Regions from separate parts of the Stenotrophomonas sp. YJH_SMC_32 genome, predicted to be linked through region 2. Evidence: riboswitches for the same ligand, from Rfam matches in the RefSeq annotation. Region 2 holds a riboswitch; the other holds the start of a gene.
What was found. Region 2 has a riboswitch for glycine ahead of AC5P7S_RS01765 (trimeric intracellular cation channel family protein). Riboswitches for the same ligand answer to the same signal wherever they lie in the genome.
Positions count from the first base shown of each region.

Region 1: it holds a riboswitch for glycine, as region 2 does, so the genes downstream of both, gcvP (aminomethyl-transferring glycine dehydrogenase) here and AC5P7S_RS01765 (trimeric intracellular cation channel family protein) in region 2, are expected to answer to the same signal.

Region 1 is NZ_JCAFTE010000008.1:75,227-79,634, forward strand. It holds gene AC5P7S_RS12040 (siderophore-interacting protein) at 1-258, opposite strand, end outside; gene AC5P7S_RS12045 (multidrug effflux MFS transporter) at 403-1,629, opposite strand; glycine riboswitch at 1,929-2,031, shown strand; gene gcvP (aminomethyl-transferring glycine dehydrogenase) at 2,094-4,408, shown strand, end outside.
Region 2 is NZ_JCAFTE010000001.1:381,908-386,315, forward strand. It holds gene AC5P7S_RS01750 (DUF6616 family protein) at 1-158, shown strand, start outside; gene AC5P7S_RS01755 (hypothetical protein) at 249-506, shown strand; gene AC5P7S_RS01760 (3-deoxy-7-phosphoheptulonate synthase) at 802-1,875, shown strand; gene AC5P7S_RS01765 (trimeric intracellular cation channel family protein) at 2,124-2,741, opposite strand; glycine riboswitch at 2,826-2,929, opposite strand; glycine riboswitch at 2,943-3,032, opposite strand; gene AC5P7S_RS01770 (GIY-YIG nuclease family protein) at 3,073-3,339, shown strand; gene AC5P7S_RS01775 (nuclear transport factor 2 family protein) at 3,411-3,842, shown strand; gene AC5P7S_RS01780 (hypothetical protein) at 3,846-4,301, shown strand.

The DNA of each region.
Region 1 (4,408 bases), on a different contig from region 2:
GATGGTGTAGGTGCGCATCGGCGGGCGCTGATCGTCCGGCAGCGCCCGGTAGCGCGGATACCAGTCCTCGCCGCAGGGCACCTGCGGCAGGTCCTGGCCAGGCAAGGGGAAGAACACCTTGATGCGCTGGTCCGGGCCTTCGGTCTTCATCCGCGCCACGTCGGCGCCGGTGAACACCATGCGGTCCAGGGAAGGGGAAAGAACGCGGCGCTCCTTCAGCGCCACCTCGAACAGGCGGTAGGTCTGCTGCGCAGCCATTTGGGGGAAACCTCATGCAACGACATCGGATCGGCTGGCTGTCGTGCATCCACGCACCGGCTGGCTGGAGTGCCCAGCCTAGTCCGGCCGTTCTCTGCCGCAAGTGTTTCGGGCATCGTGGCCCGCCCTACCCCTGCGCGCTGCTCAGTGACCCGTGCAGGCTGCCTGCGCCGCACGCTCGCGCTGGTGTTCCCAGTACCAGAACACGAAACCGGCGCCGAAGAACGCCGCCTGGCCCAGTGCCAGGTGCAGCGGGCTACCGCTCAGCAGTGGTGACACCACGCCGGCCACCACGGTGCTGATCATCAGCTGCACAAAGGCCTGCAGCGACGAGGCCAGGCCGCGCTGATGCGGGTACATGTCCAGTACCGCCAGCGCCAGGATCGGGAAGATCAGCGCCATGCCCATGCCCCCCAGGAAGATCGGCAGTACCGCCCATGGCAGTACGAACTGTGGCGACAGCACCACGTAGCCAACGTTCAACAGCACCGACAATGCGCACAGGCCGAAACCAATGGAGACCTGGCGGGTGGGCGTGGTGTGCCCGGCCATGCGCCCGGACAGGAATGAGCCAGTGGTCATGCCGCCGATGGTCGGGATGAACAACCAGGCAAACCCGCCCTCGCCCAGGTGCAGGTGCTGCATCACGAACACCGGCGCCGAGGAGATGTACAGGAAGATTCCACCAAAGCCGATGCTGCCGGCCAGCGCCAGGCGCAGGAAGCGTGGATTGAAACCGATGCGCACGTAATCACGCATCAACGCGCGCGGTGACAACGGCACGCGCGCTTCGACCGGATGGGTCTCGGGAAGGTAGCGTGCAGTGGCCGCCAGCAGGACCAGCCCGAACACCACCAGGAACCAGAAGATCAGCGGCCATCCCGCGCCACTGAGCAGGATCCAGCCACCGATGATCGGCGCGATGGCCGGGGCGATGCCGAACAGCATGGACACCTGGCTCATCAGCCGCTGCGCGTCATGGCCGTGGTACAGGTCGCGGATCACCGCGCGGCCGACGATCATGCCGACACCCGCCGACAGGCCCTGCAGGGCGCGGAAGGCCAGCAGTGTGGTCAGGTCGGTGGACAGTGCGCAGCCCACCGAGGCGCCGACGAACACCACCAGTCCACCGAGGATCACCCGCTTGCGGCCCCAGGCGTCGGACAGCGGGCCGTGCGCCAGGCTCATCAGGCCGTAGAACAGCAGGTACACGCTGATGGTCTGCTGCACCGCCACCTCGTCCACCGCCAGGCGCCGGGCCAGCTGCGGGAAGGCCGGGAAGATGGTGTCGATCGAGAACGGGCCGAACATGGCCAGGCCGGCAAGCAGCAGGGCCATGCGGCGGGTGGAGGGAGCAACAGCGGCGGTCATGGGAAGGGCGTCCGGCAGGGCCATGCGTGGCACGCACGGCGGGCGCCGGTCCCCGTCTGCAGGGAGGGCGCCAGATGAATTCAGGTATCTGGCCATCATAGGTGGGGATTGCGCCTGATGCCATGCAGCGATGCACAAAACGCACGTCCGGGCCATCGGCCATTCAGGCGCAGCGGCCAGGCCCGTAGACGGCCAGCGGGCCCGCAACGGGCTATAATCGGCGGGCAACACGGTGGGAGAAGCGGAACACCGCTGCCGAAGGCGCAACGCCCGTAATCGCTCAGGCCCGATACCACCCGTAACAGAACTCTGGAGAGACCGGTTCGATCCGGCGCCGAAGGGGCACGAAGCCGCGGTTTTCCGCGCTTCCAAACTCTCAGGCAAAAGGACAGAGGGGCGCCCCGCAGACCGCCGACCGGCGGCTTGTGCCCGTGCGTGTGCCCTTTCCTGACGGATCCTTCGCCATGTCCCAGAACACCCCTTCCCTGCGTGAGCTCGAGCACCACAATGCGTTCGTCGAGCGCCACATCGGCCCCAACGATGCCGAGATCGCGCAGATGCTCGACGTCGTCGGCCACGCGTCGCTGGATGCGATGACCGATGCCATCGTGCCGGCCAAGATCAAGTCGCCGGCGCCGCTGGCGCTGCCGGAGTCGATGACCGAAGTGCAGGCACTGGCGAAGATCCGCGCGATCGCCGACAAGAACACCGTGCTGCGCAGCTTCATCGGCCAAGGCTACTACGGTACCCACACCCCGAACGTGATCCTGCGCAACATCCTGGAAAACCCGGCCTGGTACACCGCCTACACCCCGTACCAGGCCGAGATCTCGCAGGGCCGCATGGAAGCGCTGATCAACTTCCAGACCCTGTGCGCCGACCTGACCGGCATGGAGATCGCCAACGCCTCGCTGCTGGACGAAGCCACTGCCGCCGCTGAAGCGATGACCCTGGCCAAGCGTTCGGCCAAGTCGAAGTCGGACACCTTCTTCGTGCACGACGCCGTGCACCCGCAGACCCTGGAACTGCTGCGTACCCGCGCTGAACCGATGGGTATCGTGCTGCGCGTCGGCACCCCGGCCGAAGCACTGGAAGCGGAAGCCTTCGGCCTGCTGCTGCAGTACCCGGACACCTTCGGCCAGGTCGGCGACTACAAGGCGCTGGTCGAGGCCGTGCACGCACGCGGCGGCCTGGTGGCCGTGGCCACCGACCTGCTGGCGCTGACCCTGCTGGCCGCACCGGGCGAATGGGGCGCGGACATCGTGGTCGGCAACAGCCAGCGTTTCGGCGTGCCGTTCGGCTTCGGCGGCCCGCACGCCGCGTTCATGGCCTGCCGTGACGCCTACAAGCGCTCGATGCCGGGCCGCCTGATCGGCGTTTCGGTCGATGCCCAGGGCAACCCGGCCTACCGCCTGACCCTGCAGACCCGCGAGCAGCACATCCGCCGCGAGAAGGCCACCTCCAACATCTGTACCGCACAGGTGCTGCTGGCGGTGATGGCCTCGATGTATGCGGTCTACCATGGTCCGGAAGGCCTGACCCGCATCGCCCGGCGCACCCACCGCCTGGCCTCGATCCTGGCTGCGGCACTGCGCAACGCCGGCGTGCAGGTCGGTGGCGACTTCTTCGACACCCTGCACATCACCGGCGTGCATGCCGATGAGATCCACGCCAAGGCACGCGCCGCCGGCTACAACCTTCGCGCGATCGACAGCGACTCGGTCGGCATCAGCCTGGACGAGACCGCCACCCGCGCCGACGTGGTCGCGCTGGCCGCCGTGTTCGGCGCGCAGGCTGACGTCGAGGCGCTGGACGCCAGCACCGCCGACGCGCTGCCGGCGGGCCTGCTGCGCCAGTCCGCGTTCCTGACCCACCCGGTGTTCAACACCCACCACAGCGAGCACGAACTGCTGCGCTACCTGCGTTCGCTGGCCGACAAGGACCTGGCGATGGACCGCACGATGATCCCGCTGGGCTCGTGCACCATGAAGCTCAACGCCACCGCCGAGATGATCCCGGTGACCTGGCCGGAGTTCTCGCAGATCCACCCGCTGGTGCCGGCCGACCAGGCGCTGGGCTACAAGGAACTGATCGACACGCTGGAAGCGATGCTGGTCGAATGCACCGGCTACGACGCGGTCAGCCTGCAGCCGAACTCCGGCGCGCAGGGCGAGTACGCCGGCCTGCTGGCGATCCGTGCCTACCACCGCTCGCGCGGCGAAGGCCACCGCGACATCTGCCTGATCCCGGACTCGGCGCACGGCACCAACCCGGCCTCGGCGCAGATGTGCGGCATGAAGGTCGTGGTGACCAAGACCGATGCCAACGGCAACGTCGACGTCGAGGACATCCGCCTCAACGCCGAGAAGTACAGCGACCGCCTGGCCGCGATCATGATGACCTACCCGTCCACGCACGGCGTGTTCGAGGAAGAGGTGGTCGAGATCTGCGAGATCATCCACAAGCACGGCGGCCAGGTGTACACCGACGGCGCCAACATGAACGCCCTGGTCGGCGTGGCCAAGCCGGGCAAGTGGGGTTCGGACGTTTCGCACCTGAACCTGCACAAGACCTTCTGCATCCCGCACGGCGGTGGTGGCCCGGGCGTGGGCCCGTGCGCGGTCAAGGAGCACCTGGCCCCGTTCCTGCCGGGCAAGCTGGGTGACAGCGGCCCGGTCGGCATGGTCAGCGCGGCCAGCTTCGGCAGTGCTTCGATCCTGCCGATCAGCTGGATGTACATCGCGATGATGGGCCGCGAAGGCCTGCGCAAGGCCACCCA
Region 2 (4,408 bases):
AGTTCTACGCTGTATGGAGGTGCGCGAGCCGGGAAGACGCCGACGCCCTGCTGGAAGGCATTGCCGCCACCGGTTGGCATCAGTACTTCGCCACCACCAATGCCGTCGGCGCAGACGATGGGATGGGGCAGCACCTTGCCGACCTGGCCGCCTTGTAGCAGCGCCTCCGGACGCGCATGGCACATGCGCCTGTCACCCGGACGCGGTAAACAGGACATTGCCCATGTCCATCCGCAGGGAAGTTGATCATGCAGAGCACGCTCCAGGTAACGCTGTACGGCCCGCAGGGCGATACGCCGGCTCTGCAGCTGCCGCAGATGGAAGGGCCCTCGGTGGCCATCCCGGAAGCGGTACTGCGCCGGCTGGTGTCCGATCTCTACACAACCCGTTCCCTGCTCAATCCCGAGCAGCTGGACGAGGCCCGGCAGGAGCTGGACCGCGTGCTGGAGCGCTGGGCCGACATCCACGAAGGCCTGCTGCTGGACGTGGAAGTGCATGGCAGATGAGCGACGTTGCACAGCGGCCACCGCCTGCACTGCGCAGTCAGGCGCATCACTGAACCGCGCCCCCAGTTGCGGATGAAACATTTTGCACTGCGCAAAAGCTGTGCTATCAATAGATCCCATGAACGCAGCCGCTACCCGCTTTTACTGGTATTACTTTCCGAAGCCACTGGCGGAGGAAGGACTGCGCTCACCCTGAAGAAAGCTTCAGACGCATTCCCGAAAGCCGCCAGCGAACCTGGCGGCTTTTTTCATGCCGCCACGCTGGGGACCCCCAACGTTCCGGAGATCTCCTGCAATGCCCCCGCACACCGACGACCTGCGTATCCGCACCATCGAACCGCTGACACCGCCAGCCCAGCTGCTGGCGATGCTGCCCTGTGACGATGAAGCTTCCGACACCGTCAGCGCCTCGCGCGCGGCCCTGCACCAGATCCTGCACGGCCGTGACGACCGCCTGGCGGTGGTGGTGGGCCCGTGCTCGATCCATGACCCCAACGCCGCCATCGAGTACGCCCAGCGCCTGAAGCCGCTGCGCGACGCGCTGGCTGGCGAGTTGGAAATCGTCATGCGCGTGTACTTCGAGAAGCCGCGCACCACGGTGGGCTGGAAGGGCCTGATCAACGACCCGGACCTGGACGGCAGCTTCAGGATCGACAAGGGCCTGCGCATCGCCCGTGGCCTCCTGCGCGACATCAACAAGCTCGGCCTGCCGGCCGGTGTTGAATTCCTCGATGTGATCTCGCCGCAGTACATCGCCGACCTGGTGGCATGGGGCGCGATCGGCGCACGCACCACCGAAAGCCAGGTGCATCGCGAGCTGGCTTCGGGGCTGTCGTGCCCCGTCGGCTTCAAGAATGGCACCGATGGCAACGTGAAGATCGCCGCCGACGCGGTGGGTGCGGCATCCAACCCGCATCATTTCCTGTCGGTCACCAAGCAGGGGGGCACTGCCATCGTGTCGACCACCGGCAACCCGGATTGCCATGTGATCCTGCGCGGTGGCAAGCAACCGAACTACGACGCTGGCAGCGTGGCTGAGGCCTGCCAGGTGCTGGCCAAGGCCAAGCTGCCGGCGCGACTGATGATCGATGCCAGCCATGCCAACAGCCTGAAGAACCCCGAGAACCAGCCGAAGGTGATCGACGACATCGTCGTTCAGTTGGAAGACGGCGAACAGCGCATCGTGGGCGTGATGATCGAGAGCCATCTGGTTGGTGGCCGCCAGGAACTGGTGGAAGGCCAGCCGCTGGTCTACGGGCAGAGCATCACCGATGGCTGCATCGACTGGGACACCACCGTGACGGTGCTGGAGCGACTGGCTGCGGCCGTGCGCGCCCGTCGCGACGTGAAGGTGTCCCAAGCCGCCTGAGTGCGGCACGTGTGTGGATGGCGGCCAGCGCCTGCGGGGGTGCGGCCGCGATCAGGGCCGGCCGGAGTTGGAGACCGGCCCATCTGCACCGGCGATGCGCCTGGCGCTGCGCATGAGCGACAGCGCCAGGTACATCGCCGGGGTGGTGATGCCGATATTTGTAGCGTCGAGCCATGCTCGACGTGCGCGCGACGCGCGTTGGCTTCCTGCAAAGCGCAGTCGAGCATGGCTCGACGCTACGAAGAGGCTCAATGCACTTCGTCGTGGTACACGAACTTCGGCATTTCCCAGCGATAGTGGATCGCCAGCAGGCGCAGCGCGAAGCCGCCGCCCAGGCAGCACAGGATCGCGGTGGCGTCGGCCACGCCCCAGTGCAGCAGCAACAGATACGCCGCGCCGGTCAGCAGCGCGATGATCGCGTACAGCTCCTTCTGGAAGATCAGCGGCACCTCGTTGCAGAGGATGTCGCGCAGCACGCCGCCGAACGCGCCGGTCAGCATGCCGGCGATCAGCACGATCGGCATCGCATGGCCGGCCTCGCGCGCGATCGAGCAGCCGATCAGGGTGAAGGCGATCAGACCCAGGCCATCGAGCACCAGGAAGGTGCGCCGGAAGTGGTGCATCCAGCGCGCCACCCAGGTGGCGATCAGCGCCGCGCATACGGTGAACCCCAGGTACTCGGGATGCTTCACCCAGCCCAGCGGATAGTGGCCGAGCAGGATGTCGCGCAGTGATCCACCACCGAGGGCAGTGACACAGGCGATCATGACCACACCGAACAGGTCCATGCGGCGGCGGCCGGCAGACAGTGCGCCGGTCATGGCTTCGGCGGAAATGGCAACCAGGTAGATGATGGACAGCAGCATGGAACAGGCTCCGGGCGCGGTGGGGCCGGCCATGCGCAACTGCCACCACTGCCTGCGCAATGACGGGATGACGATGACCGGTGCCGCTCCCGCTGTCCTTTTGCCTGAGAGTTCAGCGGCATGGGCCGCGTGCCCCTTCGGCGGATCGTCCCGGGCGTGCCCGGTGACCTCTCTCCAGCTCGGCGAGTCGAATGCATGGTTGGTGGGATTCCAGCCCACCGGCCTGAGCGATCATGGGAGCCTGCGCCTTCGGCGGGCGCCAGCGCGGCGCCTCTCTCCTGCATTCGGCCGCCAGTATATCCGCTGCAGTGCAGCACGGCATAATCCGGGCATGGCCCCGTCCCTCCGCCCCTGGTTCCTGTACCTGCTCGAATGCCGCGATGGCAGCTATTACGCCGGCATCAGCACCGACGTGGATGCGCGTTTCGCCGCCCACCAGGCCGGCAAGGGCGCGCGCTACACCCGGGCCCGGCCACCGCTGCGAGTGCTGGCCGTGCGCGAATACCCGGACCGGGCCGCCGCCTCACGCGCCGAGTGGCAACTCAAGCAGCAGCCCCGCGAACGCAAGCTGGCCTGGCTGCAGGCGCCGGTCCTGTAGATCCACGCCACGCGTGGATGGGCTACCCGGCCCATGCGATGATCGCCCCGCGCCCAGAGCTGGAGACCCGGATGTCCACGATCGCCCTGCTGTTCGCTCTTTCCGCAGCAACGAGCCCTGCCCCCGACCCGGCCACCATCGCGGCCATCGAAGCCACCTGCCACGACTACGTCGATGGCCAGCTGGAGGCCGACCCGCAGCGCGTCGCCCGCTCCCTGCATCCGGACCTGGCCAAGCGCGCTGTGCTCGGCGATACACCCGACGAACGCCTGGGCCTGCGCCGGATGTCGAAGGAAGAACTGGTCTCGCTGACGAAGCAGGGCGCGTTGAAGACCCCGAAGGATCAATGGGATCGTCGCTGCACGGTGCTGGACGTGACCGGCAACGCGGCCTCGGTGCGGCTGGAGACCCCGTGGTTCGTCGATTACTTCCACATGGGGCGCTTCGACCAGCGCTGGGTCATCGTCAACGCGTTGTGGTATCCAAAGCCGAAGGCACAGTGAGCGATGCGTGCCGCCGGCAAAGCATGGATCTCCGTCGTCGTGCTGGTCGCCGGCATCGCGCTGCTGCCTGGCCTGCTGTACCTGCTCGGGCTGGCATTGGCAGGCGGTCGGCCGACGCCGGCCGAACGCGCGCCCAGTGGTGTGGCAGCGTGCAGCAGTGAACCACGCGCGGGATACCAGCCGATGAATCCCTGGCGTTTCGCCGCGCAGTTCTTCGACAAGGACGTGATGAAGAAGAAGGTGCCGGAAGTGGAGCGGGAGGCCTTCTGGATTGCCCGACGCCACCTGTGGCGGCAACCACAGCGCGGCATGCCGCGCTGGCATCTCAGCAGTACCGCATTGACGATCTGGATCACCCGGCATTGGAGTACTGCGCAGATTGCCGACACCGCGAGGAAGGAGGACTTCTGCCGGACCTGGTCGAAACGGCGGGTGCCCGGTGGCCCGATGAGGAAGTAGAGCCACGCGGTGTGCGAATGGTCCTACTCTCCGCTACGCTGTGTCGTATACGGCACTAAAGTGAATTCGTAGCACGAAACCTCTCGTTTGCCGCTGAGCAACTTGTC